3 regions of the Acidovorax sp. Q11 genome follow, and region 1 is predicted to be linked to each of the others. Evidence: predicted binding sites of a transcription regulator. Region 1 holds the regulator's gene; each other region holds the start of a gene.
The links. The regulator sigma-54, encoded in region 1, starts transcription at its own class of promoters, with help from an activator protein. The targets are predictions, from matches to a motif close to TGGCANGNAANCTGCTTT.
Positions count from the first base shown of each region.

Region 2: a site for sigma-54 is predicted at 4,798-4,815, ahead of ACYZGB_RS14615 (6-hydroxynicotinate reductase). Genes of this name have one in related genera too.
Region 3: a site for sigma-54 is predicted at 2,303-2,320, ahead of ACYZGB_RS06490 (ammonium transporter). Genes of this name have one in related genera too.

Region 1 is NZ_JBUDZG010000007.1:173,640-181,029, forward strand. Features, by position in the region: gene ACYZGB_RS08835 (THUMP domain-containing class I SAM-dependent RNA methyltransferase) at 1-551, opposite strand, end outside; gene ACYZGB_RS08840 (acyl-CoA thioesterase) at 548-1,030, opposite strand; gene ACYZGB_RS08845 (glutaredoxin domain-containing protein) at 1,255-1,737, shown strand; gene ACYZGB_RS08850 (RNA polymerase factor sigma-54) at 1,788-3,371, opposite strand; gene lptB (LPS export ABC transporter ATP-binding protein) at 3,371-4,153, opposite strand; gene lptA (lipopolysaccharide transport periplasmic protein LptA) at 4,150-4,806, opposite strand; gene ACYZGB_RS08865 (thiol:disulfide interchange protein DsbA/DsbL) at 4,942-5,589, opposite strand; gene ACYZGB_RS08870 (SPOR domain-containing protein) at 5,669-6,322, opposite strand; gene argS (arginine--tRNA ligase) at 6,338-7,390, opposite strand, start outside.
Region 2 is NZ_JBUDZG010000017.1:88,083-95,472, reverse strand. Features, by position in the region: gene ACYZGB_RS14645 (SDR family oxidoreductase) at 1-94, opposite strand, end outside; gene ACYZGB_RS14640 (outer membrane lipoprotein) at 600-1,415, shown strand; gene ACYZGB_RS14635 (amidohydrolase family protein) at 1,477-2,664, opposite strand; gene ACYZGB_RS14630 (TetR/AcrR family transcriptional regulator) at 2,733-3,452, opposite strand; gene ACYZGB_RS14625 (ferredoxin--NADP reductase) at 3,502-4,278, opposite strand; gene fdxA (ferredoxin FdxA) at 4,355-4,684, opposite strand; gene ACYZGB_RS14615 (6-hydroxynicotinate reductase) at 4,860-6,479, shown strand; gene ACYZGB_RS14610 (UPF0280 family protein) at 6,632-7,390, shown strand, end outside.
Region 3 is NZ_JBUDZG010000005.1:110,955-118,344, reverse strand. Features, by position in the region: gene ACYZGB_RS06495 (phospholipase D family protein) at 1-870, opposite strand, end outside; gene ACYZGB_RS06490 (ammonium transporter) at 1,030-2,232, opposite strand; gene ribD (bifunctional diaminohydroxyphosphoribosylaminopyrimidine deaminase/5-amino-6-(5-phosphoribosylamino)uracil reductase RibD) at 2,679-3,794, opposite strand; gene ACYZGB_RS06480 (type IV pilin protein) at 3,848-4,276, opposite strand; gene ACYZGB_RS06475 (PilC/PilY family type IV pilus protein) at 4,306-7,390, opposite strand, start outside.

The DNA of each region.
Region 1 (7,390 bases):
GCGGCCAGGGTTTCCTTGAGCGGCGCGTCGCCCTTGTCCTCGCGCCAGCCGCGCTTGAACAGCGGCTCGCCCGAGGTGTCGATGTAGATCGTGGCCTCGTCGGTGGTCAGGTGCAGGTGGATGCGCACATCGGGCCACTGGGTGTTCACGTCGGGCCGCACGCCGCTCTTGTGGCGGAAGCGATCGGCCACGGCATCTTTGACCTTGAGGCCCGCAAAGTTGAGGCTCTGCAACGGGCTGTGCTGGGCGGTCACCTCGACCTTGAAGGTCTGGCGCGTGGTGAACCAGATCTCCCAGGCCACATCGCTGGCCATGGCGTAGAGGTCGTTTTCGGAACGGTACGGGCGGTGCGCCAGCTGCACCAGCACGCGCTGGGCCAGGCGGCTGTGCAGGTTGAGCTGCATGGCCTGGCGCCACGAGGCGCGCAGCAGCACGCCACCCCGGCCTACCAGCAGGTCTTGCCCCGTGAGGCCAGTGATGCCATGCACCTCGTCGGCCAGAAAGCCCTCGACGCCCGCAGCGCAAGGAAGGAAAAGTTGGAGTTGGTTCATGTCGATGGGGAGGATACGCGCTCGGGCACTGCGGGGGAACCGGGCTCACCTGCGCGGGCTAACAGCAATTGGCGGATGGATTCGGGGATCAACGCCACCTTGCGGTCGGCCTTGCCGATGAAGACGATGCCGATCTTGCCGCGTGCCACTTCGCGGCCGGAGGTCTTCTCGGTCATGCAGAACACGAGGTCGAAGCCGTAGCGGTTGAAGTCTGCCGGGGCCATCTCCACCCGCATGGTCTCGCCATGGAACCCCTCGGACTTGTACTGCGCCACGATGTCGCCGACGACGATGGACAGGCCGCCCACATCCGCCTCGGGGTAGCCCAGCGACTGGAAGAAACGCACGCGCGCTTCGGACACCAGGCTGAGCAGCTGCGCGTTGTCCAGGTGCCCGCCCTGGTTCACGTGGCTGATGTAGATCTGCAGCTCGGTGGCAAAGCCGAAGTGCGGGGGGAGGTCAAAAACAATGCGGGCCATGGTGGCGGACAGGGGTAGGAAAAAAGGAAGCGGAGAGCACTAGCCTGCGCGGGGAGTGGTGCGCGGCGTGTGCCGCAGGGTGCCTGCAGGGCCACCGGTGGTGGGGCGGCTCAGCACGCCAAGACGCCATGGGTCGCAATGCGGGTTGGTGGCATAAGGACCTTGCAGGCCCCATGCCCCTTGTCTCGTATGCTCTCGGGCAGCGGATTTTACCGGAGCCCCCCATGCGCCCTTTTTATCGGACCCTGCTGACCGTGCTGGTGCTGGCCGCCACGCCCTGGGGCGCAGGCGCCCAGACGCTGTACAAATCGGTGGGCGCAGACGGCAGGGTCGTGTACAGCGACAAGCCCCCTGTGACAGGTGCCGTGGAAAAGACGATGAAGCTGGAGAACCTGCCGGTGAGTGTGGTGCCGGGCGCATCGCCCGCGCCCCAGGCGGCAGCCGCCCCCGACGCGCCGCCAGCCGCAGCCCCCAGGGGCGATGTGGTGCTTTACATGGCGACCTGGTGCGGCTACTGCAAGGCGGCCAAATCCTATCTGGCGGGCAAAGGCATCGCGTATCGGGAGCTGGACATCGACACGCCTTCTGGCAAGGCGGCGTTCAAGCAGCTGGGCGCCAGGGGCGTGCCGGTCTTGCTGACCAACGGCCAGAAGATCGCCGGGTTCACACCCCAGGCGTATGACGCGGTGTTCATGGCACGCAAGTAACCTGGCGGCGGGCGTTCAAGCAGCCCTCGCGCCCTTCAACGCGTTGAGCGCTACAGCGCCTTGCGCAAATTGGCGGGCGCAATCTTGAGCGCCTCGCGGTATTTGGCCACCGTGCGGCGTGCGCATTCAATGCCCTGCTCCTTGAGCATCTCGGCGATCTGGCTGTCCGACAGCGGCTTGGTGGGGCTTTCGGCCGACACGAACTGCTTGATCAGTGCGCGCACGGCCGTGCTGGACGCATTGCCACCGGTTTCCGTGCCCAGGCCAGAGCCAAAGAAGTACTTCAGCTCGTAGGTGCCGATGGGCGTGGCCATGTACTTGGCCGTGGTCACGCGGCTGATGGTGGACTCGTGCAGGCCCAGTTCGTCGGCGATGTCGCGCAGCACCAGGGGGCGCATGGCGAGTTCGCCGTGGGTGAAGAAGTTCTTCTGCCGCTCGACGATGGCGCGCGAAACGCGCAGGATGGTGTCAAAGCGCTGCTGGATGTTCTTGATGAACCAGCGCGCCTCCTGCAGCCGCTGCTGCATGCCCTGGTGGCCCTCGCCGCCCTTGTGGCCGCGCAGCGCGCCGGCGTAGATGTCGTGCACACGCAGGCGGGGCATCACGTCGGGGTTGAGCTGCACGATGAAGTTGTGCTGGCCGTCCCGCCCGTTGGCGCGACCAGCTTTGCGCACGATGACGTCGGGGATGATGATGTTGCGCTCTACATCGACGAACTTGCGGCCGGGGCGAGGCTCCAGGCGGGCGATCAGCGCCATGGCGGCGCGGGTGCGCTCTTCGCCGTCGCCACACAGCTGGGTCAAGCGGCGGATGTCGCGGCGGGCCAGCATCTCCAGCGGCTGCTGGCAGATGGTGAGCGCCGTCTGCACGGTGTCGGGGTCGGCCTCTTCGTCGGCGTCCAGCGCCTTGAGCTGCAGCGTGAGGCATTCGGCCAGGTTGCGCGCGCCCACGCCCGTGGGCTCCAGGCTTTGCAGCAGGCGCAGCGCCACGGTAAAGCGGTGCACCAGCTCCTCGATCTGCTCCAGGTCGTCCAGCCCGGCCAGTGCGATGGCGAGTTCTTCGAGCGGCTCTTCGAGGTAACCGTCGTCGTTCAGGGATTCGATCAGGAAGCGCAGCGCGGCGCAGTCCACCTCGGACAGGCGCAGCGACAGGGCCTGGCGGTGCAAAAAGGCGGTGAGCGATTCGTGCGAGCGGGCCAGTTCGGTGGCGTCGGCGTCGTCGCCCTCCGCATCGTTGCGGGTGCGGGCCGGGGCGTCGCCACCCCACTCGGCGTCGTTGGGCGCCATCTCTACCGTGCCGTCGCCGCTCCAGTCGGGTTCGTCGGCGCCAGGGCCTGGCGATTCGGCATCATTTTGGCCCTCTGCGCCCGCTGTGCTTGCACTTGCAGCTCCTGAAAATATAGCATCTTCAGCGCTGTATTCGTCGGCTTGCGCGGGGGTGTCGGCGGCTTCCAGGCCAAACTCCTCGCGCGGCGCCTCTTCGGCCGTGCATTCGAGGAACGGGTTCTCGTCGAGCATCTGCTCGACTTCCTGCGAGAGTTCGAGTGTGGACAACTGCAGCAGCCGGATGGACTGCTGCAGCTGGGGGGTCAATGCAAGGTGCTGCGAGACGCGCAGCGACAGGCCAGGCTTCATCACATGCGGAAATGTTCGCCCAGGTACACCCGGCGCACTTCGGCGTTGTCCACGATCTCGGACGGCGTGCCCTGCGCCAGCACACGGCCGTCGCTGATGATGAAGGCGTGGTCGCAGATGCCCAGGGTCTCGCGCACGTTGTGGTCGGTGATGAGCACGCCAATGCCGCGCGCCTTGAGGAAACCGATGATGCGCTGGATCTCGATCACGGCGATGGGGTCGATGCCGGCAAAGGGCTCGTCCAGCAGGATGAAGCGCGGCTGTGTGGCCAGGGCGCGGGCGATCTCCACCCGGCGGCGCTCGCCACCGGACAGGGCCATCGCGGGCGAGGCGCGCAGGTGCTGCACGCGCAGCTCTTCCAGCAAGGCCGTCAGGCGCTCCTCGATGGCGTCGCGCGAGAGCGGCTGGCCGTCATCGCCACGCTGCAGCTCCAGCACGGCGCGCACGTTTTCTTCGACCGTGAGCTTGCGAAAAATCGAGGCTTCCTGCGGCAGATACGACAGCCCCAGGCGCGAGCGGCGGTGAATGGGCATGTGGGCCACCGAATGGCCGTCGATGCGGATGTCGCCCGCATCGCTGCGCACCAGGCCCACGATCATGTAGAACGAGGTGGTCTTGCCCGCGCCGTTGGGGCCGAGCAGCCCCACGACCTCGCCTTTTTGCACGACCAGCGACACGTCCTTGACGACCTTGCGGCTGCCGTACGACTTGGCCAGGTGCTGCACCTCCAGGCGGCTGCCGGCCTGGGTGTCAGGGCCGGGATGGACGGGCACTGCGCTCACTTGGAGCCGCCGCCAAGGCTGTTGCTGGGGCGCAGCACGGGTGCGGCGCCGGGGGCGGCCGGCGCAGGCGCTGCAGCACCAGCGGGCGGGTCCTTGGGCGCCAGCACCGCGCGCACGCGGTTGCCGGGGGCCGGGGCATCGCCTGCCGCATTGGTGGCGGGGGCGCGCTGGCCGTCCACGGTGAACACGTCGGTGAGGTTGTTGTAGACGATCACGGCACCCGTGATCTCGTCGCTGAGCGCAGCGCCCCGGTAGCGGCGCAGCTCGGCGCGGGTGATGAAACGCACGTTATCGGCCTTGCCGTCGTACTCGATGACTTCGCTTTCGCCTTCGATGTACTCGTCGGGCGCGCCGGGCAAGGTGTCGCGCTTTTGGCGGAAGAAGGCGCGTTTGCCTGCTTCGGCTGTGACCACACCAAACTGGTAGCCATCGGCATCCTGGCGCACATCCAGCCGCGCGCCGCGCAGCACGATGGTGCCCTTGGTCATGACCACGCGCCCCGAGAACACGCTGGTCTGCTTGAGTTCATCGTGGCGCAACGCGTCGGCCTCGATGTTCATGGGCTTGGCGCGGTCGGCTTTTTCAGCGTGGGCCACGCCATGAAGGCAGGCCAGGGCCGCGAGCAGGAGGGTCGGAAGGAGGCGGTGGTTCATAGGGCACGAATCTTGCAGTTCATTGTAGCCATCCCCACGCGCCCTCCATGAAGAAAGCCCGCATCAGCGGGCTTTCTTCATCGGGTATCCAGGGCCTTTGGCGCTAAGGAGCTTGTGCCCAGGGCAGCCCGGGGCTTACTTTTGCTTGACCAGCGCTTCCACGACCTGGAGCACGTTCTGCATGTTGCCGGCCATGGTGCCGTCCGTGTAGAACTTGCCCGCCACGCCCATGGAGGGCACGCCTTCCACGCCATAAGCGTCCTGCAGCTGCGAGGCGCGGCGGACCTGGTTGGAGACGGTGAACGATGCGTAGACTTCCTTGAACTTGGCGGCATCCACACCCTGCTGGGCTACCCAGGCAAAAATCTCGTCGTCCTTGGCCAGCTTGGCCTTTTCTACATGGATTGCGCGGAACACCTTGGCGTGCAGGGCTTCGAGCTTGCCCATGCCTTCCAGGGTGTAGAACAGCTTTTGCTGGGGCACGAAGCTGGCATTGAAGGCCACAGGCACGCGGCGGATGAAAAGATCCTTGGGCGCGGCCTTGACCCAGGCGTCCAGCGTGGGTTCGAACACATTGCAGTGGGGGCAGCTGTACCAGAAGAACTCGATCACATCGACCTTGCCGGCCGGTGCATCGGGCGCCACGGGCTTGTCCAGCCGCTTGTAGTCCTTGCCCTCCTTGAACTGGCGGGCCTGGGCCAGCGCGGGGGTGGCGACGGGCAGCGTCAGGGCGGAAGCGGCGACTGCCGAAGCAGCGGACAAAGAAAACTCACGGCGTTTCATGGCAAAGACTCTCCTAGTTCAGGTCTGGGGGATGGGAGCCATGCCCCCGCAAAAAGTTCAGCGCCCGAAGTCTGACGCATCAGCGCTGGACGCGCACCAGCGCCGACTCCAGCCCGGCGCCGTCGAGCTTCTCCTTGAGCTGCTCGGCATCGTCGCGCTTGGTGAAGGGGCCCACACGCACGCGGAACACCGCCCGGCCATTTTGCTCACGCTCGCTCACGCGGGCTTCCCAGCCCATCATGGCCAGCTTGGCGCGCTGGGCATCGGCATCGGCCTGGGTGCGGAAGGCACCGGCCTGCACAAAGTAGTCAAACGGGTCCACATTGCCCTTGGCGGCGGCTTTGGCCACGGCCAGGTCGCCCAGCGGGTCGGCACCCGGCTTGGTTTCGGCCTTGGCGGCCTCGGGCTTGCTGGCAGCGGGCTTGGGGGCCGACGCAGCAGCCCGCACCTCAGGCGCAGGTGCTGCAGCCGAGGCCGGCGCCGAAGCGGCAGCCGCTACGGGCGGCGCTGCAGGCCGGGCCGGGTTCTTGCCGTACAGCGGCGAGTTCGGGTCCCAGTTCTTGTTCTTCTGCGACTCGGCGGCGTCCATGTCTGCTGTGCGCCCGCCGCCCTTGTTCAGAAAAGGCACCGGCACCTTGGTCACATACACGGCCACCGCCAGCGCAGCGCCCAGGCCCACGATGACACCGACGATAAAGCCGATGATGGTCCCGCCCGTCTGTTGCTTTTTCATATTGGTAGTAACTGCTTACATTCTGGCTGGAGCTGAAACACCCAGCACGGCCAAGCCATTGTGCAATACCTGGGCGGTGGCGGCGACGAGCGCCAGGCGAGCTTTCTTCACCACTTCGTCGTCCACCAGGATGCGCTCGGCATCGTAGTAGCTGTGGTAGCTGGCGGCCAGGTCGCGCAGGTAGAAGGTCACGTCGTGCGGGGCCTCTCCGTCGGCAGCGGCGGTCAGCATCTCGGGGTATTTGGCCAGTTGCAGCATCAGTGCCTGGGCCTGGGGGCCTTCCAGGGCCGACAGGTCCACATCCTTGAGCGACGCCACATCAGCACCGCCCGCCTCCTGCCAGGCGCGCAGCACCGAGCAGATGCGCGCATGCGCGTACTGCACGTAGTACACCGGGTTGTCGTTGTTCTGCGCCACGGCCAGGTCCACGTCAAAGGTGTACTCGGTGTCGGGCTTGCGGCTGAGCAGGAAGAAGCGCACCGCGTCCTTGCTGGTCCACTCGATCAAATCGCGCAGCGTGACGTAGCTGCCCGCGCGCTTGCTGATCTTGACCTCTTCGCCGCCCTTGACCACACGCACCATGGTGTGCAGCACGTAGTCGGGGTAGCCCTGCGGAATGCCGACATCGGCCGCCTTCAGCCCGGCACGCACGCGGGCGATGGTGCCGTGGTGGTCCGTGCCCTGGATGTTGACGACCTTGGTGAAGCCACGCTCCCACTTGGCGATGTGGTACGCCACATCCGGCACGAAGTAGGTGAAGGAGCCGTCCTGCTTGCGCATGACGCGGTCCTTGTCGTCGCCGTAGTCGGTGGACTTGAGCCACAGCGCGCCGTCCTGCTCATAGGTCTTGCCGTTGGCGACGAGCTTGTTCACCGTGGCCTCGACGCGGCCGCTGGTGTACAGGCTGGATTCGAGGTAGTACTCGTCGAACTGGAGGTTGAAGGCTTGCAGGTCCTTGTCCTGCTCGTTGCGCAGGTAGGCCACTGCAAACTGGCGGATGTTGTCGTAATCCTGAACATCGCCATTGGCCGTGAATTCGCGGTCATCGGCCTTCACCGTAGCCTTGGC
Region 2 (7,390 bases), on a different contig from region 1:
CCAGGGCCTCGGCCATCTGCAGGCCCAGGCCGCGCGAGCCGCCGGTGACCAGGGCGACCTGGCCGGTGAGATCGAAGAGTTGCTTGACGCTCATGGGAATCGCTTTCGTGAAGAGAGAAAGAGAAAGAAAGGGGAATTGCCACGCGCCGCCGGAGCTGCTGCTCGGGTGCTGGGGAGGAGAAGAGCGGGCGCAGGTGTATGGTGCGGTGACGGGGCAGGCTGCCTGGCGCTGCACGGTGGCGGTGTGTCAGGCATCAGTGCTTCATGCTAGTCGCGGCCCGGTCCCCTGTAAAACCTGTGCTGTCACCTGCGAGATCGTGCGCCGGGTGGCGGATGCGGGTACCGGGTGGGGGCCGCCCGGTTGTAAACATTGGCAAGTCTGTGTGCGGTGGTGTGGCCCGGGCCCCGCGCGGCGGCGCGTGCGCTGGGCCCAGTAACGCGGCATCTGCGCCCCCAAAACAATGCAACAGGCGTTTACGGCTCTTTACAAAGCCGCAGCGTGGCGGGGGCACAGCCTGTGTACCTTCGGGCGCTTCGGGGCGTTGGTGGGGGATTGCTGCAGAGTCCACCACCCGCCACCCACCTGCAAGGACACCACCATGAACCTGACCGTACGACCCTCCACCCCCCTGGCCCCCGGTGCCGCCACCGCCCCTGCCGGGCCCGCCCTGAAATGGATGTGGGCCGCCATTGGCGTGCTGGGCGTGAGCGTGCTGGCGTTAGGCGCTACCCTCGTGTGGCAGCAACAACGCGCGCCCGCTGTAGCCACCGCCCCGGCCATGGCCCCCGCGCAGCTGGCCGCCGCGCCTCGTACGCCAGAGTCAGAAATTATTGAAGAAAAAAGGCCTTCTGCGCGCGACCAGTATGCCCAGTCAGCTATCAATAGAGTAGCAAATGGCCGGACGCCACAAGGCCAGGCTGCACAGCGCCCTGCAGAGATGCCGGGCGGCCAGGGCGCCCCCCTGGGTGCAGGCCCCGCGCAGCCCGTGCGGGCTGCCGCACCGGTGTGCCGCAGCTGCGGCCGGGTCGAATCGGTGCAGGCCGTGCAACAAGCCGCTCCCGCCACGGGCGTGGGCGCGGTGGCTGGTGGCGTGCTGGGCGCCGTGGTGGGCAACCAGATCGGCAAGGGCAGCGGCCGCACCGCTGCTACCGTGCTGGGCGCTGTGGGCGGCGGTTATGTGGGCCACAAGGTGGAAGAGCGCACGCGCACCACCACCGTGTACCAGGTCGCCGTGCGCATGGAGGATGGCTCGCTGCGCCACTTCCAGCGCGCAGAACCCACCGCTGTAGGCACGCCCGTGGTGCTGCAGGGCAAGGGCTTCCGCGTGGACCAGGGCGGCTCGGCCCGTGCTGCAGACCCCTATGCGCAGCCACAGCCCCAGCCGGGCACTGTGCGGGTGTCGGACACCTACTGAGCCAGGTAGGGAAAAAGCAAAGCCCGCTTTCGCGGGCTTTGCTTTTTGTGTGCGGCGCGGGCTACAGCACCACAGGGATTTCAGTGGCAGGCGGCGTATTGCGGCTGCGGCCACAGCGCACCAGGCCGTCGATCATCACCATGCCAATGCCCGGGATGTCGCCCAGCTGCACGCTCTCCAGCAGCGTGGCACCGGCGGTGTGCTGGGCACGGTCCATGAAAACGAAATCCGCCGCGCGACCCACCTCGATCAGGCCGCAGTTCAGGTTACGGATGCGCGCCGTATTGCCCGTGGCAAAGCAGAACACCAGTTCGGCGGGGATGTCGGCAAAGCTCGATATCAGCGCAATCATGCGCAGCATGCCCAGGGGTTGCACGCCCGAGCCGGCCGGGCCGTCGGTGCCCAGGATCACGCGGTGCGGGCACTTGAGTTCAATGGCCGCGCGCGCGGCATGGATGGCGATCTTCTCGTTGCCGTTGTGCACCAGCTCGATGGCGCGGGACGACTTCTCGCACAGCTCGCAGACATGCTTCCAGGGCAGGGAGGTGTGGCCGCCGTTGATGTGGCCGATCACGTCGGCGTCGGCCTCCAGCACCACGTCCTTGTCGATCAGGCCGGAGCCCGGGATGGACGGGCCGCCCGTGTGGATGGTGCTCTGGATGCCGTGCTTGCGCGCCCAGGCCACCATCTGCTGGGCCTCGTAGCCCGCCTTGACGGAGCCCAGGCCCACTTCGCCCAGCAGCGTCACGCCCGCGTCGGCCAGGTCCTTGAAGTCCTGCTCGGTCATGCCTTTCTCGATGACCGGGGCGCCTGCAATCACCTTCACGCCACCGGGGCGGAAGTTGTCGAACGAGCGCTGCGCGGTGATGGCCAGGGCCTTGAGGCCCACAATGTCCTTGGGTCGGCCGGGCAGGTGCACTTCACCGGCCGAGACCATGGTGGTCACGCCGCCGTTCATGGTCGAGTCGATCCAGCCGATCTGGTTCTGGCGCGGCGTCCAGTCGCCAAAGACCGGGTGCACGTGGCTATCGATCAGGCCCGGCGCCACGCAGGTCTGGCGCGCGTCGATCACGGTGTTGGCGTGGTCGGTGTCGCAGTCCTTGTAGCGGCCCACGGCCACGATGAGGCCGTCATTCACCACGATGGTGTCGGCGTCGAGGATGGGGCGGTCCAGGTCGCCCGACAACAAAAGACCGATGTTCTGGATGACGACCTTGCCCGATTTGCCGCTTGCTGCTGCTTCTGCCATGGATTCTCCTCGTGGGGTGGTGGGCGGGGCACCACGCGGCACCCCGCAGGGAAAAATCTCTTGTTGAATCAGGTCGCTGCGACCCTGCCCCTGGGCAGGCTGGGGCCGGGTGCCACGGTGCGCAGCACGCTGTCGATGACAAAGGACTCCCAGTGCGCCAGCGCCCCGGCCGTCTCCAGGTCTTCGCCCAGAAAAGCTGAGAGCGTGTGCCGGTTGGACATGTAGAAGTAGCCCGTGGCGGCGATCAGCAGGTACACATCGCGCGCCGACACGTCCTTGCGGAACAGGCCCTGCGCCTGGCCGCTTTCGAGCACGCGGCGGATCACCTCGATGGCGGGCGACGAGTATTCGCGGGCCCGCATCGACTTGGAGATGTGCTTGCCCTTGTGCAGGTTCTCGGTGTTGAGCAGCGTGATGAACTCGGGGTTCTTGCGGTAGTAGCCCACCACAAAGCGGATCACCGCCTGCAGCGCCTCCACCGGCTTGGCGGTGTCCAGGTCCAGTTTGGATTCCGCATCGTTCATGCGCCGGTAGGTTTCCTCCAGCACCTCGATGAACAGGCCTTCCTTGCTGCCGAAGTAGTAGTAGATCATCCGGTCGAAGGACTTGGCCGCCTTGGAGATCTTCTCCACGCTGCCGCCTTCGTAGCCATAGCGGGCGAACACCTTGGTCGCCGCCTTCAGGATGTTGTCGCGCGTGGTCTGTGCGGCCTGCTCGCGCACGCCCGTCTTGCGGGCAGAGGCTGCGCGGGGGGACGCGGTCCGGGTCTTGGTGGGGGTGGCAGACATGGCGGGTCCTGGTGGATGAGGCGGGCCCCCAGGGCGGGGCCGCCGGGGATCACTGCTCTGCGAACGCGCGTTCGATCACGAAGTCACCCGGCTTCGTGGTGTTGCCTTCCTTGAAGCCGCGCTCTTCCATCATGTGCTTCAGGTCGCGCAGCATCTCGGGGCTGCCGCAGATCATCACGCGGTCTTCCGCAGGGTTCAGCGCGGGCAGGCCCAGGTCGCGCGCCAGCTGGCCGTTTTCGATCACGGTGGTCACGCGGCCCTGGTTCTTGAAGGGCTCGCGCGTCACGGTGGGGTAGTACTTGAGCTGCTTGCTCACGATCTCGCCCAGGAACTCGTGCTTTGGCAGCTCCTCGGTGATGTAGTCGTGGTAGGCCAGTTCCTTCACCTCGCGCACGCCGTGCACCAGGATGACTTCCTCGAACTTTTCGTAGGTCTCGGGGTCGCGCATCAGGCTCAGGAACGGGGCCACGCCCGTGCCGGTGGAGAGCATGTACAGGCGCTTGGCGGGCAGCAGGTAGTCGATCAGCAGCGTGCCCGTGGGCTTCTTGCCCACCACGATGGTGTCGCCCACCTGGATGTGCTGCAGGCGCGAGGTCAGCGGGCCGTCGGGCACCTTGATCGACAGAAATTCGAGGTGTTCTTCGTAGTTGGCGCTGGCAATGCTGTAGGCGCGCAGCAGCGGTTTGCCGTTCTCGCCACGCAGGCCGATCATCGTGAAATGGCCATTGGAGAAGCGTAGCGCGGTGTCGCGCGTGGTGGTGAAGGAGAAAAGGCGGTCCGTCCAGTGGTGGACGGACAGGACGCGTTCTTCAAGAAAGGCGCTCATGGTGCGTTAGATGGAAAAGTTGGAAACAAATAAGAAATCTGGCTGAAGCTGGCTCAAATTCAGGGCCACAAGCGCTCTACAGCGCAATGTTCAGGCCTGAAAGCTTGTGGCTCACAACCCTCCATTGTTCCGCATCTGGCAAAGCCGCTTTTCTTTTGGTGATTGTGGGCAGCGTGGGCGCCAGCTTTTTGTTGAACTGCAGAAAGATTTCCATGCCTTCGGGCAGGTCGTCTTTTGCATAGATGGCGTTGGCCGGGCACTCCGGAATGCACACCGCGCAGTCGATGCATTCGTCCGGGTCAATGACCAGGTATTCCGGCCCTTCCTTGAAGCAATCGACAGGGCACACATCGACGCAGTCGGTGTACTTGCACCGAATGCAGGCGTCTGTCACAACGTGCGTCATTTTGGGGCTCCTCATGCACCATTTTTGGGGGCGCAAAAACACCATTGCAGAGTCTGGTTGATTCCGCTACATTGACATCGAATGTAGTGTTCACAACATTTAAGTTAAGTGAATGCTACACAAAATGCAATGCGCGTACAAGCACTTGCCACAATGCAATGAATGGGCCGCCACGATGACTGAACACACCAAGACCGACGGGCTACCTGGCATGGATGCGCCAGATCTGCCGCAGGTGCTCGAGCGCGCCCGGCCTCGCAACGAGCGCATGAACGCTGCCAAGGTCGAGTGCAATGCGTGCCCGGTGCTGTGCCAGATTTCCGAAGGCCGCGCAGGTGCTTGCGACCGCTACGCCAACCAGGCGGGTGTGCTCTTACGGCTGGACCCGGTGGTGCTGTTGCGCAAGACGCTGGAGGCGGGCGAGGCCACACTGGTGCCGTTTGCGGGCCGCGCCACGGCTGCACAAGACGCTGAGACCGCAGTGGCTTCAGAACCCGCATGGAACGGCGACCTGCTGCTGTCTGAAGAGGTGTTCGTGACGGGCGTGGGCTCGTCCACCACCTACCCAGACTACAAGCCGGCGCCCTTCATCGTGGGCTCCCAGACGGATGGCGTGGACATGGTCACCGTGGTCACCGAGGGCATCTTCAGCTACTGCAGCTTCAAGGTGAAGATCGACACCGACCGCTTCCTCGGCTCCGAGCAGGCCAACGTGCGCTGCAAGGGCGAGGTGGTGGGCCATGTGACCACGGCGGAATACGGCTCGCAGATGCTGTCGCTGGGCGGCGTACACCACCTCACGGGTGGCACCAAGAAGGAAGGCCGCATCACCGCCGAGATGATGCAGCTGCTGGGCAACAAGCAGGCCGTGGAGTTCACCATCGACGGCGGCTCGCAGCTCGTGATCCAGGCCGGGCGTGCGCCCATCGTCAACGGTGTGGCTGAGCAGCGCATGCGCGTGGGCTGCGGCTCGGCGGCCATTGGCATCTTTGCGCGCCAGTTCTTCGGCCATGCGGACGAGGTGGTGGTGGTGGACGACCACATCACCGGCGTGCTCACCGAGCACCAGGCGGGCCGTTGCCTGGACATGAAGCCCTCGGGCATCCAGATGCGCGGGCGCAAGTCCACACCGGGCCGTTACTTTCAGGTAGCCAACCCGGGCATCGGCTGGGGCGGCACCGACATTGCCGACCCGCTGTCCATCATCGAGGGCTGGGACGAATCCGTGGCCTGGCCGGGGCTGCGCTTGTTGATGACCTCCACCACCGGGGAGCATGCCTCCTGGTACGTGCTGGACGAGCAACTCCATCCGGTCGAGGCCGAGATGCCTGCCGAGGTGCGCCGTATCGTGGACCGCATCGGCGAAAACTGCGAGCCCTCGCTGGCGTCTGTGCTGTTCCTCGGCGGAGCCGGCGGTAGCCTGCGCGCAGGGGTTACCGAGAACCCGGTGCTGCTCACGCGCTCCATCAAGAATGCGCTGGTCAACGTGACCTGTGGCGGTGCCCCCGCCTATGTATGGCCGGGCGGCGGTATCACCGTGATGGCCGACGTGCTGCGCATGCCGGACAACAGCTTTGGCACTGTGCCCACGCCCGCCATCGTGGCGCCCATCGAGTTCAGCATGCGCCGTGCGGACTACGAAGCGCTGGGTGGCCACACCGAACAGATCCGCAGCCTGCGCGAAGTGCTGGAGCGCGGTGCGTGGCACAACGATGGTGCACCGCAGGCGCGCGTGTGGCAGACCTTGCCCGCCGCCAATCCGTGGCCGCTGGGTCGCCCACCTCTGCTGGGTTGATATGAAACACCCCCTGAGTCGCTTCGCGCCTTCCCCCTCCAGGGGGACGATACCCTCGCTGCGGGGCGGCCCTTGCTCGGCGTCTCTGGCGTGGGCCGCGCCGGTGTTTACGGCTGCGGGCGGTGCGCCCTGCGGTGAGTACTGAAACGCACATGCAAGCCGCTCGCAAGCTCCTGTCCGATGGCCGCTGGCATTTCCAGCATGGTCCGATGGACCTCATCCTCCAGGCCGAAGGGGTGCGCGACGCCGTGGCCCAGGCGCACGAACGCGCGTGGCAACGTTTTGAAGGGCTGCTGCAGGAGTTGGTGAATGAACTCCCCGGCCTGCGGGCGCCGGTGGGTGAGCGCTGCACGTTGCAGGGCGTGGTGGCGCGTCGCATGTGGGCCGCCTGCAGTCCCTACCGCGCAGGCTTCATCACGCCGATGGCGGCGGTGGCGGGTGCAGTGGCGCAGGAGATTCTGGCGTGCTACGAGCAGCCGGGCATAGACCGCGCCTGGGTCAACAACGGCGGCGACATTGCGCTGCACTTGGCGCCCAGCCAGTCGGTCACGGTGGGGGTGTACGCTGACATCGCCGCACTGAATGCTGCACAGTTGCGCAACGGTTTGGTGCTGGATGGGCAGATCCGCATCGACAGCGCCATGCCGGTGCGCGGTGTGGCCACCAGCGGCTGGCGCGGGCGCAGCCAGTCGCTGGGCATTGCCGACAGCGTGACGGTGCTGACGCGTACGGCGGCGCAGGCCGATGCGGCGGCAACCATCGTGGCCAACGCGGTGGATGTGGCCGATGCGCGGATTGTTCGCAGGCCCGCGTGGCAGGTGCGGGACGACAGTGACCTGGGTGCCATTCCTGTCACCGTGGATGTCCCTGCCTTGCCCAAGGAGCTGGTGGCCCGGGCATTGCACCAGGGG
Region 3 (7,390 bases), on a different contig from region 1:
GGCGGGGGCGGGGGCTGCTGCGGCGGCGCTGGCGCTTTCCACACGCTCTTGCTGCGTGGCCTCGGCGGCGCGGATGCTGTCGCGCAAGCGGTCCAGCTCCTCGCGCGTGATGAGCGATTGCACGGGGTAGGCGCGCTCGTTGTTCCAGTAGCTGTCAAAACTGCGCGACAGGTCCTGCACGATGCTCCCTGCGGCCAGCACGTCCAGGTCCACAAAATTGCCGGAATCCGAGTTGCCGAAATAGGCGTCCCCCAGGTTGCGTCCCCCTGTCACGCCCACAGCGTTGTCGGCAATGAAGAGCTTGTTGTGCATGCGCTGCTGCACCCTGGAGAAGTCGCCCAGCAGGCTGAACATGCGGCCCACGGGCGAGCCGCGCGCGCCGCTGAGCGGGTTGAACATGCGCATCTCGACATTGGGCACAAAGGCCAGGCGCATCACCAGCGCATCGCGCCCGGTGCTGTGAAAGTCGTCCAGCAGCAGCCGCACGCGCACGCCACGCCGGGCGGCGGCCGCCACGCTGAGCAGCAGGCGCTCGCTGCTGGCGTCGGCGTGGATGGCGTAGTACTGCAGGTCCAGTGTTTTCTGGGCGGCATCGACCAGCGCCAGGCGGCTGCTATAGGCCGCCTGGGGGCCGCTGAGCAGCACGAACCCCGAGGGGTGGCGCGCCTTCTGCGCTGTGCGGCGGGCCTCTACCCATTGGCCCAGTGTGGTGTCGCCGGGGTTTTGCAGGGCGGTGGAGATGGGCCGCTCCACATCCTTGGGCAAGCCCGTACAGCCCATCAGGGCCACGGTGACCAGCAGGGCAAGGGCCCGCCGACTGTAGTGGGCCAGGGATGTCAGCAGGGGGAGGAAGGAAGGCTGGTGGGGCATGGCGCGATGGGGGATTGTGACCTTGGAGCCGCCGGGGCGTTGCTCCAAGGTGTATCCCGCTGCCTGGCCCGAGCCTGTCGGACGGGGCCGCCATTTTCGCCCCATCGATGCACCGAACCCCGGGCCTGACCACGCCCGGCCAGGCTCGGCGCTGTGGGTTTACCAGCTTACTTCGCGGTCGGGCGTGGCGCTGATCTTGTGGATGGAGAGGTCGGCCCCGTCGAACTCTTCTTCCTGCGTAAGCCGCAGGCCCACCGTGTGTTTGAGCAGGCCATAGACGATGAAGCCCCCCAGCAGTGCCCAGGCCACCCCAAGGCCCGTGCCAATCAGCTGGGCCGACAGGCTCACGCCGCCCAGGCCCCCCAGCGCCTTGCTGCCGAAGATGCCCGCCGCCAACCCGCCCCAGGTGCCACACAGGCCGTGCAGCGGCCAGACGCCCAGCACGTCGTCAATCTTCCACTTGTTCTGGGTGAGTGTGAACATCAGCACAAAGATGGCGCCCGCCACCGCGCCCACCACCAGCGCCCCCAGGGGATGCATCAGGTCCGAGCCCGCACACACGGCCACCAGCCCGGCCAGCGGGCCGTTGTGCACAAAGCCCGGGTCGTTCTTGCCCAGCACCAGCGCAGCCAGCGTGCCGCCCACCATGGCCATGAGCGAGTTGACCGCCACCAGGCCCGAGATCTTGTCCAGGGTCTGGGCGCTCATCACGTTGAAGCCAAACCAGCCCACCACCAGCACCCAGGCGCCCAGCGCCAGAAAGGGGATGTTGGACGGCGGGTGGGCCGAGATCGCGCCGTCTTTGCGGTAACGGTTGGCGCGCGAGCCCAGCAGAATCACTGCAGGCAGGGCAATCCAGCCGCCCATGGCGTGCACCACCACCGAGCCCGCAAAGTCATGAAACTCTTCGCCCGTGACGGCCTTGATCCAGGCCTGTACGCCGAAATGCTGGTTCCAGGCAATGCCCTCAAAGAAGGGATAGACAAAACCCACAATCACCGCCGTAGCCATGAGCTGGGGCCAGAACTTGGCCCGCTCGGCAATCCCCCCGGACACGATGGCTGGAATGGCAGCTGCAAACGTGAGCAGAAAGAAGAACTTGACCAGCGCGTAGCCGCTTTGCTGTGCCAGAGCCTCTGCCCCCATGAAGAAATGCGTGCCATAGGCCACGCTGTACCCCACCACAAAGTAGACGACCGTGGACACCGAGAAGTCCACCAGAATCTTCACCAGCGCATTCACCTGGTTCTTCTTGCGGACCGTGCCCAGCTCCAGAAAGGCAAAACCGGCGTGCATGGCCAACACCATGATCGCCCCGAGCAGAATGAACAGAGCGTCTGTGCCCTGTTTGAGTGCTTCCATAACATCCTCGCGCTAGTGATTGATCGACTCTGGTGCATTGCGGCTGTCTGCAACAGATTTGCACCAGATTGAAGCAAAAGTCGTGCCAGATATTGGTGCGAAAGATTGCACTGATATGGGGCGGAGCGGGGTGGAGGGGTGGTGAAAGGCTCTGTGTGTATTCCGGTGTTGTGCCTGGGGGCTGTCGGGAGATTTCTTCTATGGCAATGTCCCCGCTTGGGGTGGTTGCCCGGGAAGGTCATGGAGCTGCGGCGCCTGCGCCAGAGGGCATGGCTGGCATCGGGCGCCCTGCCGCGAGCGGTTGCTATGAGTGCGCGCTCATCCCCCCGGTGCGACGCAAGGGTGCTGTGTGTGGGGGGCGGAGCGCTACCCGCACTGAATCAGCTGTGCTGACTGCTGATCGGAGCGCATCGGTATGCAGAAAATGCAGGTGAGGGCAGGCCCCGTCAGAAGGTGTCGCGCCCCGGCACCCGGGCCACGATGCGCAGGTCAGGCCCCAGCTGCTCCACCGATATGAAATCCAGCTTCAGCCCCTGGCTCAGGGCTTCAAAAGGCCCCAGCTGGGCCAGTCCAAGTCCAGGGCCCAGCAGCATGGGGGCCATGTAGATCAGCATCTCATCGACAAGCCCTTCGCGCAGCAAAGAGCCATTGAGCTTGTGGCCGGCCTCCACATGCAACTCGTTCACCCCCCGGCGGGCCAGGTCGCGCAGCATTGCGGCCAAGTCCACCTTGCCCTGGGCGTTGGGCAAACAGATCACGGTGGCGCCGCTCGCCTCCAGGGCGGCCTTCTTCTCGTCGTTCTGGATGGCTGCATAGATGTAGCAAGCGCGGCCAGCCGAGAACAGGCGGGCATCCGGCGGGGTCTGCAACTGGCTGTCCACCACCACCACATGGGGCTGGCGCGGCGTGGGCACTTCGCGCACATCCAGGCGAGGGTTGTCGTCCAGCACGGTGCCGATGCCAGTGAGCACTGCGCAGGCGCGTGCACGCCAGGCATGGCCATCGGCGCGCGCCGCGGGGGATGTGATCCACTGGCTTGTCCCGTTGGGCAAAGCAGTGGCGCCATCCAGCGAGGTCGCAGCCTTCATGCGAACCCAAGGAGTGCCCCGCACCATGCGGCTGAAGAAACCGATATTGAGTTCGCGGGACTCAGCGGCCCCGGGGCCGACTTCTACCGCCACCCCCGCCGCACGCAACCGGGCAAATCCCTGCCCCGCCACCAAGGGGTTGGGGTCTGTGAGGGAAGCCACCACCTTGCCAATCCCGGCGGCCACCAACGCATCGCAGCAGGGGCCCGTGCGCCCCTGGTGCGCGCAGGGCTCCAAGGTCACGTAGGCGGTCGCGCCCCGGGTGCTGTGCCCTGCTTCTTGCGCGGATCGCAGCGCCATGACTTCCGCATGGGGGCCTCCCGCCTGCTGGGTGTGACCGCTGCCTATTTCCCGTCCATCCGGCGCCACCAACACGCAGCCAACGCGCGGATTGGGGTTGGAAACAAAAAACGCCTGGGCGGAGAGCCCAAGCGCTTTGTTCATCATGGTCGTCAACTCGTCGGTGCATTGCATTGGCGGATGCTAATGCATGGGGCAACAGTTGATGGAGGCAAGGGCACGTGCGGCTATTTGTTCCAGCATTCAGTTATCAAAGTCGCCGACGCTGCAGATGCAGCACCTCGCACACCAGTGTGTGTCAGCGTGTAGCTTCCGCATCGGTCTCCCGCCTGCCCGCCAGCTGGTGTAGCAGTCAATGTATATGCGGTACCTGACGCAGCGCTCGCTGGTGGCGATGCCAGTGCAATCGTGTACCGGCCAGACTTGATCGTAGTGAGTGTTGCCGGAAACGATGCTGTCGCTGGGTATGTGCCGGTTGCCGTGGCCGCGCGCTCCATCCATTGGGCTGCCTGTAGCAAGGCGGCGCGCGCTTCCGCACGATGCCCGCGCCGCACATATTCTGTGTAGCTTGGAAGCGCAATGGCGGTGAGAATGGCCACAATGGCGACCACAATCATGACTTCAATCAGGGTGAAGCCTCTTTGTTGCTGATTCATTTGCAATCCATTTCAGATCGTTAAAATCATTATTGGAGTTGCCTCCAATTGACTGTTGATGCTGGCTTGGCTAGCTGTAGTGGTGGTGGTTCTGTACCGGGTGGGAGTGGGCCGGGACCGCCACCACCACCACTGCCACCACTGCCGCCGCCGATTTTGATAATAATCCCTTTTCCTCTCAGGGAGATGCCTTTGGGAGAAGTGGTCGTGCGATTAGTGTCATTGTCCTGTGCGGCGGCCGCCTGATAAAGACCGTCACCATTTGCATCCAGAATTTGCTGCGTGGGTTTCAAACCATACTGAACACCCAAAAACGTTCTGTAGCCCCGAGCAGGAGCGGAGGTGGGTTGGCAGGTCTCTCCAGTTGTGTTGCCTCCGGATGCAGGAACAATACTGAGGAGATCAATGACGTCGCTACCATCAAAGAATGCGGGCATGCTCAAAACCCGTTCCCCTGCAATCGGCAACTCAAAATACCAGCCCTTTTGAGTGCCGGCGAGAGAGTAAGCCAGTGCTGTCTGGGTAGCGGGCATGCGCCAGAAGCTTGCATTGCTACTGCTTCCTTGTCCGGCAATAACTGGTGCGCTAAACACGCGTTCTGCAAGTTTGGTGTCTCGCCCGTTGGTTCCAATAGCTGCTGGCGTAACTGCGGATGTATCTACAAGCACCTTGCCCAAGTTGGGGCCAGCAACTGTATCCAGCTTGTAGCGTGTATTGTCCAGTATTGAGTACAGCGTTTGTACCGTCACGTCGGTTCTATCGCCTTCGGTCACATTTCTGCCCGTCCCAAAAACAACCATCATGCCACCGACAGTAACGTTAGGCCTGAGGTTGGGAGCTGCAGTAATGGGCTGGCGATTGGCAGTGTTTGCCTTCTCCACCGCTGTGTAAAAGGGCGTGCATGCAGTGCATCCTGCTGCAGAGAAAGCCACTTTCCAGTTGCTTGCCTCTGCGTTAGAGACGTCAAACTTCCAAATATTGCCCCGTAAATCTCCTGCATAGATCATGTCCACAGTGCCGTCGCCATTAATATCCAGCAGGCGTGGTGTGGAAAGCCCATTGGCCGTAGATTCCGTTCCTGTACTTGCGGCATTGATTTTCTTAATGGATTTGTCTCCATCAAGGTATTGAATCAAAAGAACCGGATCTTCGCTACCACTGTTATACCCATTTCCCAATACAACAGCCCAACGGCCATTGTTCATGCGTGTAATCTGGGTAGCAATCTGCGAATTATTCTCTGAAGTGACGGGATCTCCAAAAATATTACCAATGTCGCTGTCTACTCCGTCGGTTTTGTCCATTACGACGAGCGAAGACGCATTGGCCGCCAAAAAGTTGGAGGTTTCTGCTCCTGCGGTGTATCCAGGGCGGGTGACATCCAGAACATAGTAGCCTTTGCCACCAGCACCCAATGTGCCAACCAACATCGTTTTCCAGGATGGAAGCGCACTGGTTCCTGTGTTGACATCACCAGTGAAAGGTGACCCATCAACAAAGTAACGGTGGCTGTAATTTTGTTTCGGCAGCTGCGAAAGATTTTTTATGACACCCTGAGGCACATATGCAATCTTTTCCGTTCCATCTGCGGCTGAAAAACCATGCAGCATGCCATCGTTACCACCAACATAAAGCATAGGCATACGATAGCGCTGCGCATTTGCAAAGGTGCGATATCCATCTACAGTCAGGCCATTATTGGGGGGACCGACGTACCACAGTGTGGAGTTGGCAACATCGCCCTGCCGAGACCGGCGAACCCGGAACGGCTCCGTAACGGTTGTCCCTTCCTTGGTTCTGTCGCCTCGAATGTAATTCAGTCGATCCTCTCCGAGCGTATCGGTCACTGTATCAACAGTATTCAACAGAATTTTTTGGGCGGCACTAAGGTTGGCCCAGGTAAAAGTTGTGCCGGCCGTCGTTGTATCGTTGTAAGTGAAAATCAATCTAGAAGATATGTCGGTTGCTGACAGCTCATTCAGCTTATCTCCCGTGGTTTTTCCCCTTGTTGGTAGGGTTGAAGTCATACCCCACGCAGTATTGTCGGTAAGCGCTGCGGTCGCAACAGCAACTGTTTTCGATCCAATCCCGCCAATCCAGCCATCTGCTTCATAGGTAGAGAAGAAGGCCGTAGTTCCCTGGTTGCTAATGGAGCTGGAAGCGCTTGAAAATCCAGTTATTGGTCTGGTAGAGTCGGCAATAATTGTGCCCACAATATCCTTGAAGGCATTGACCAAATCTTGCGACGTTTGTGCCGGGTAGAATTTACCTCGACTATTAATGGCAGTATGCCAGAGCTCCTCTTGACGACCTGTTTCATTGGTGGCCAGGGGGTCCCGCCAGAGTTTCGTGCCAACAATGGCGCGCGAAAAGTCGCCTCCATACATGCCTTGCGCAATGTTGAACATGGGATTGGTGCCAGTGTCGGGCCAGTTTGCCGCTGCATTGTATCCAATCGTATAAGTCACCATGTGCTGCCAATTGGCAGGATTATTTCTCGGATTCCAATACTGTGGAATGGTTGCTGTAGTGGCTCCGTCTGCAAATGTTTCGGAGCCTGACTTTTTGATGAGCGGAACAACTTGATTGTTGATTCCTGATTGAAGATCTTGCCTCCAGTAGTGAAATGCCATATCAGACAATGTGGATACAACATTCGTTCCCCAATCATCCCTGTAGATTCGAGTTTCAGGTGCCGTTATGTCGTAGGAGGTGCCATCTGGCAATGTGTGGTTGGTACCATCATCATTGTTGATGGTATTGGCTGGATTGTTGTTCCAGCCGCCATCGGTCATCAAAATGTTGTACGAGCGACGGCATGCATGTACCGGGGCCTCTGTAGTGCCAGGGTCAAAATTGTATGGATTGTTGATTCCAGTAGTTTTCAGGTATTCGCCCGCAACTCCTTGCATACGGTGAGTGGGGGTGTTGTTGCCTGCAACCAGTGTATCCACCCATTTGATGAAATTTCCGCGATGACTATCGTCAGTGGCATTGTCAAGACCTCGCAAGACTTTCATTGAGTTTTTGCTATTGCAACTCACATGGGTGCTAGGTATGGTATTGCAACCCCAAAGAGCTTGGTAGGCAAGTCGTATAGAGTCATCCGGCACG